Regions from separate parts of the Streptomyces sp. NPDC059989 genome, predicted to be linked through region 2. Evidence: predicted binding sites of a transcription regulator. Region 2 holds the regulator's gene; the other holds the start of a gene.
The links. The regulator HrcA, encoded in region 2, represses chaperone genes, less so after heat shock. The targets are predictions, from matches to a motif close to TTNGCACTCNGNNNNNCNGAGTGCNAA.

Region 1 (3,171 bases), on a different contig from region 2:
AGCCGGCCGCCGGGCGGCGGGATCCGGCCTTCGGTCTGGGCGGCGGCCTTGCGGGCGGCGAGTTCGGTGCGGCCCGTGGTGTTGTCCAGCAGGTTGCCCCGCAGGAGGGTGTGGAGCCACAGCCCGCCGGTGGCCAGGACTGCGGCCATCGCGAGGGCGGCGGCCACCGCCGCACGCGCGCGGACCGTACTAGCCACCGTCGGGGGCCATCCGGTAGCCGGTGCCGTGGACGGTGCGGATCGAGCGGCGGCCGAACGGCGCGTCGATCTTCTTGCGCAGCGAGGAGACGTACACCTCGACGATGTTCGGGTCGATGCCGTACGGGGTGTCCCAGACCTCGTCGAGGATGTCCTGTTTGGCGACGGCCCGGCCGGGCTGCTCCATCAGGCAGGCCAGTACGCCCAGTTCGCGGGCGGTGAGCTCGATGTCGTGGGCGCCGCGGCGGCAGCGGCGGCCCTGTGGGTCGAGGAGGAGGTCGCCGGCCTGGAGGGTGGTGCGGTCGGGGGCGCCGGCGCGGCGGGCGAGCGCCCGGATGCGGGCGGCGAGGACCACGAAGGAGAAGGGCTTGGTGAGGTAGTCATCGGCGCCGGCGTCCAGGCCCTCGGCTTCGTCGTCGTCGCCGTCGCGGGCGGTGAGCATCAGCACCGGGGTGGTGTCGCCGTGGGCGCGCATGCGGGTGCAGATCTCGTGGCCGCTCAGCCCGGGGAGCATCAGGTCGAGGAGGACCACGTCGTACGGGCCGCCGGCGAGGGCGAGGTCCAGGCCGCGGTGGCCGTCGTGCGCGACCTCGACCAGGTGCCCGTCGGCGGACAGGCCGCGCCGCAGGGACCCGGCGAGGCCTTCTTCGTCTTCGACCACGAGGATGCGCACCGCTCAAGCGTCACATATCGGGTGATGCGCCCTGTCTCGGGCCTCCCTCCGGCCGGTGTCCCGACCCGGTGGCGCCCCGCCCGGGTACCCGTACCTACCCGTACCTACCCGTACCTACCCGTACCTACCCGGCTTGTCCGGCGAGGCTCCGGCGCCGGGCGAGGGCGTTCCGGGAGGCCGAGCCGACGGCCCACACGGGAAAGGCGAGGGAGAGCACGCCCACCGCCCCGGGCCCCAGCCAGACGAGGACGCCGGGCTGCACGGCTGTGTCGGCGGACGGCCCGAGGGCGAAGGTGGTCACCGGCCCGACCGGACGGGTGTCGAAAGAAGTGTCGACCTCGACCCGGGGGATCGTGAACGATCCGTCGCCGGCGGCGAAGGAGCCCTCGCACATCCAGTGCCGGTCCCCGTCCGAGTCCCGCTCCTCCGCGCACCGCGTGGCGGTGAAGGCACCCTCCACCCCGGCCACCTGGGCCGCCAGCCGCGGCACGGCGGCCCACAGCATGTAGATCCCGGCCGCGAGGCCGATCACGATCGGGATGCCATGTCGCCACCGCACACCGGAGTTTGTCCTGGTCATGACGGGAAGAGTAGTGAGATCGAACGCCCGTGCGCCGGGGATTTGCCGGTTCGGGGAGCCGGTCCGCGCAACGCCCGTGGCGGAGAATTGGCACTCCGCTTGACCGAGTGCTAATCGCCGGAATAGTGTCGCACTTGGCACTCGCCCCTGGTGAGTGCCAACACAGCGACAGGCAGATCCGGCACCCGCGACGACGGATCGACCTGGTCGCCACCTCAGACAGTTAACCCCGGATCTCCGAAGGGGGAGGTCGGATCGTGACGACCACCAGCTCCAAGGTTGCCATCAAGCCGCTCGAGGACCGCATTGTGGTCCAGCCGCTCGACGCCGAGCAGACCACGGCCTCTGGCCTGGTCATCCCGGACACCGCGAAGGAGAAGCCCCAGGAGGGCGTCGTCCTCGCCGTGGGCCCGGGTCGCTTCGAGGACGGCCAGCGTCTCCCGCTGGACGTCACCGTCGGCGACGTCGTCCTGTACTCCAAGTACGGCGGCACCGAGGTGAAGTACAACGGCGAGGAGTACCTCGTCCTCTCGGCTCGCGACGTGCTCGCGATCGTCGAGAAGTAATTCACTTCTCAAGTTTTGCTTTGAGCTACGCCCCTGGTCACCCCTGCTGATGCCGGGCGGCGAGGGGCGTAGTTCGTTCTAGCTAGGCGGTCGCGGTGAGCGGCCGGGGATCGCAACGAGAGGGCTGAACCGCTCCCATGCCGAAGATTCTTAAGTTTGACGAGGACGCCCGTCGCGCCCTCGAGCGCGGCGTCAACAAGCTTGCCGACACGGTCAAGGTGACGATCGGCCCCAAGGGCCGCAACGTCGTCATCGACAAGAAGTTCGGTGCGCCCACCATCACCAACGACGGTGTCACCATCGCCCGCGAGGTCGAGCTGGACGACCCGTACGAGAACCTGGGCGCCCAGCTCGTGAAGGAGGTGGCGACCAAGACCAACGACATCGCGGGTGACGGCACCACCACCGCCACCGTGCTGGCGCAGGCGCTGGTCCGCGAGGGTCTGCGCAACGTCGCCGCGGGCGCTTCCCCGGCCGCCCTGAAGAAGGGCATCGACGCCGCGGTCAAGGCCGTGTCCGAGGAGCTCCTCGCGACCGCCCGTCCGATCGAGGACAAGTCCGACATCGCCGCCGTGGCCGCGCTCTCCGCGCAGGACTCGCAGGTCGGCGAGCTCATCGCCGAGGCGATGGACAAGGTCGGCAAGGACGGTGTCATCACCGTCGAGGAGTCCAACGCCTTCGGCCTGGAGCTGGAGTTCACCGAGGGCATGGCCTTCGACAAGGGCTACCTCTCCCCGTACATGGTCTCCGACCAGGAGCGTATGGAGGCCGTCCTCGACGACCCGTACATCCTGATCAACCAGGGCAAGATCTCCTCCATCCAGGACCTCCTGCCGCTGCTGGAAAAGGTCATCCAGGCCGGCGCCTCGAAGCCGCTGCTGATCATCGCCGAGGACGTCGAGGGCGAGGCGCTCTCCACCCTCGTCGTCAACAAGATCCGCGGCACCTTCAACGCGGTCGCCGTCAAGGCCCCCGGCTTCGGTGACCGCCGCAAGGCGATGCTGCAGGACATGGCCACCCTCACCGGTGCCACCGTCATCGCCGAGGAGGTCGGCCTCAAGCTCGACCAGGCCGGTCTGGACGTGCTGGGCACCGCCCGCCGCGTCACGATCTCCAAGGACGACACGACCATCGTCGACGGTGGCGGCAGCCACG
Region 2 (3,171 bases):
CCGGCCGACACTAGGAGAGCCGCGGCCGTCACGCCTCCGACACGCCGAAACGGGCCGCCAGTGTGGCGCGTTGCGCACGCACGAAGCCCGCGTCGACCACCGCTCCGTGACCCGGCACGTACAGCGCGTCCTCCCCGCCCAGCGACAGCAGCCGGTCCAGGGCGGCCGGCCACTGCCGCGGCACGGCGTCCGAGCCCGCCTGCGGCTCACCCGACTCCTCCACCAGGTCCCCGCAGAACACCGCCTCGCGCTCGCCCGGCACGAAGACGGCCAGGTCGTGCCCGGTGTGCCCCGGCCCCACGTTCGCCAACAGCACCTGCACCCCGCCCAGGTCCAGCGTCCACTCGCCCGACACCAGGTGCTTCGGCGGCACCAGCAGGTCCACCGCTTCGGCCGCCTCCGCCTCCGCCAGGCCGTGGCGCACCGCGTCCCCGCGCAGCTCCTCGCGGCCCGTCGACAGCAGGGCGTCCAGCCCGACCGCTCCGTAGAACTCCGCCCCCGAGAAGGCGGCCCCGCCCAGGACGTGATCGAAATGGCCGTGCGTGAATGCGATATGGGTCACGTGCCGACCCGTCAGCCGCTCCGCCTCGGCCCGCACCGCGGCGCCCTCCCGCAGGCAGGACCCGGGGTCGATCACGAGCGCCGAATCGTCGCCCACCACCAGCCCCACGGTGCAATCCCACACCGGAAGCCGCCTCCGGCCGGTCCGTCCGGTCAGCCGTTCCCAGCCCGCCTCTTCCCAACGCACGTCCATGCCGCGACGCTACCCTGGCGGGCCTCCCTTGCCAGGGTCTTACTACCCGGCCGTACACTGAGCGGGGGATCTCTGGCACTCGAACGATCAGAGTGCCAGTCGACAAGCAACGAACGCCAACGAACGCCAACGAACACGGCAACGGACCAGAGCTGGAGGTGTGCGCGATGCTCAGCGAACGCAGACTCGAAGTGCTGCGCGCCATCGTCCAGGACTACGTCGGGACGGAGGAGCCGGTCGGCTCCAAGGCGCTCACCGAGCGGCACCGCCTCGGCGTCTCGCCTGCCACCGTGCGCAACGACATGGCCGTGCTGGAGGAAGAGGGCTACATCGCCCAGCCCCACACCAGCGCCGGCCGGATCCCCACCGACAAGGGCTACCGCCTCTTCGTCGACAAGCTGGCGGGGGTCAAACCGCTGTCGTCGCCCGAGCGCCGGGCCATCCAGAACTTCCTCGACGGCGCCGTCGACCTCGACGACGTCGTCGGCCGCACGGTGCGGCTGCTCGCGCAGCTCACCCGGCAGGTCGCGGTCGTCCAGTACCCCTCGCTGACGCGCTCCACCGTGCGCCACGTCGAGCTGCTGTCGCTGGCCCCGGCCCGGCTGATGCTCGTCCTGATCACGGACACCGGCCGCGTCGAGCAGCGGCTGATCGACTGCCAGGCGCCCTTCGGCGAGACCTCGCTCGCGGATCTGCGGGCCCGGCTCAACAGCCGGGTCGTCGGCCGCCGTTTCACCGATGTCCCCCCGCTCGTCCAGGACCTCCCCGAATCCTTCGAGGCCGAGGACCGCGGCACCGTCTCCACCGTGCTCGCGACGCTCCTCGAAACCCTGGTCGAGGAAGCCGAAGAGCGGCTGATGATCGGCGGCACCGCCAATCTCACGCGCTTCGGACACGATTTTCCCCTGACGATCAGGCCGGTGCTCGAGGCGCTGGAGGAGCAGGTCGTGCTCCTCAAGCTGCTGGGCGAGGCCAACGAGTCGGGAATGGCCGTACGGATCGGGCATGAGAATGCCTACGAAGGACTGAACTCCACGTCCGTCGTCTCGGTCGGTTACGGTTCGGGCGGCGAAACAGTCGCCAAGCTCGGCGTGGTCGGACCGACCCGCATGGACTACCCCGGAACGATGGGAGCGGTACGCGCAGTGGCACGTTACGTCGGACAGATCCTGGCGGAGTCGTAAGTGGCCACGGACTATTACGCCGTTCTCGGCGTGCGCCGCGACGCATCGCAGGACGAGATCAAGAAGGCCTTCCGGCGGCTCGCGCGCGAGCTGCACCCGGACGTGAACCCCGATCCCAAGACGCAAGAGCGTTTCAAGGAGATCAACGCCGCCTACGAGGTCCTCTCGGACCCGCAGAAGAAGCAGGTCTACGACCTCGGCGGCGACCCGCTGTCCTCCTCGGGCGGCGGCGGAGCCGGCGGCTTCGGGGCGGGCGGCTTCGGCAACTTCTCCGACATCATGGACGCCTTCTTCGGCCAGGCCTCGCAGCGCGGCCCGCGCTCGCGGACCCGGCGCGGCCAGGACGCCATGATCCGCCTGGACCTGGAGCTGGACGAGGCGGCCTTCGGGACCACCAAGGACATCCAGGTCGACACGGCCGTCGTCTGCACCACCTGCTCCGGCGAGGGCGCCGCACCCGGCACCTCCGCGCAGACCTGTGACATGTGCCGCGGCCGCGGTGAGGTCTCGCAGGTCACCCGGTCCTTCCTGGGCCAGGTCATGACCTCGCGCCCCTGCCCGCAGTGCCAGGGCTTCGGCACCGTGGTCCCGACCCCGTGCCCCGAGTGCGCGGGCGACGGCCGGGTCCGCTCCCGCCGCAGCCTCACGGTCAAGATCCCGGCCGGCGTGGAGAACGGCACCCGGATCCAGCTCGCGGGCGAGGGCGAGGTCGGCCCCGGCGGCGGCCCCGCCGGCGACCTGTACGTGGAGATCCACGAGCTGCCCCACCCGACCTTCCAGCGGCGCGGGGACGACCTGCACTGCACGGTGACCATCCCCATGACGGCCGCGGCCCTGGGCACCAAGTGCCCGCTGGAGACGCTGGACGGCATGGAGGAGATCGACATCCGGCCCGGCACCGGGTCGGGGCAGTCGATCCCGCTGCACGGGCGCGGCGTCACGCACCTGCGCGGCGGCGGGCGCGGCGACCTGATCGTCCACGTCGAGGTCACCACCCCGGGCAAGCTGGACGCCCAGCAGGAGGAACTGCTGCGCCAGCTGGCGAAGCTGCGCGGCGAGGAGCGGCCGATGGGCCAGTTCGCGCCCGGGCAGCAGGGTCTGTTCAGCCGGCTGAAGGACGCGTTCAACGGCCGCTGACCGGCCCGTGATCCGATGCGCCGAGCCCGGCCGGGGGATGCCCCCGGCCGGGCTCGGCGCATCCGTTCCGGCCACGCCTGGAAGCGGACTATGCCA

Region 1: groES (co-chaperone GroES) is a predicted target of HrcA. The motif match lies at 1,538-1,564, and genes of this name have one in related genera.

What each region holds. Positions count from the first base shown of each region.
Region 1 covers NZ_JBHWUO010000015.1:81,118-84,288, reverse strand. The annotation lists gene ACFWBN_RS15870 (sensor histidine kinase) at 1-197, opposite strand, end outside; gene ACFWBN_RS15865 (response regulator transcription factor) at 190-870, opposite strand; gene ACFWBN_RS15860 (hypothetical protein) at 995-1,450, opposite strand; gene groES (co-chaperone GroES) at 1,708-2,016, shown strand; gene groL (chaperonin GroEL) at 2,154-3,171, shown strand, end outside.
Region 2 covers NZ_JBHWUO010000020.1:105,864-109,034, reverse strand. The annotation lists gene ACFWBN_RS19885 (MBL fold metallo-hydrolase) at 29-754, opposite strand; gene hrcA (heat-inducible transcriptional repressor HrcA) at 922-1,938, shown strand; gene dnaJ (molecular chaperone DnaJ) at 1,939-3,075, shown strand.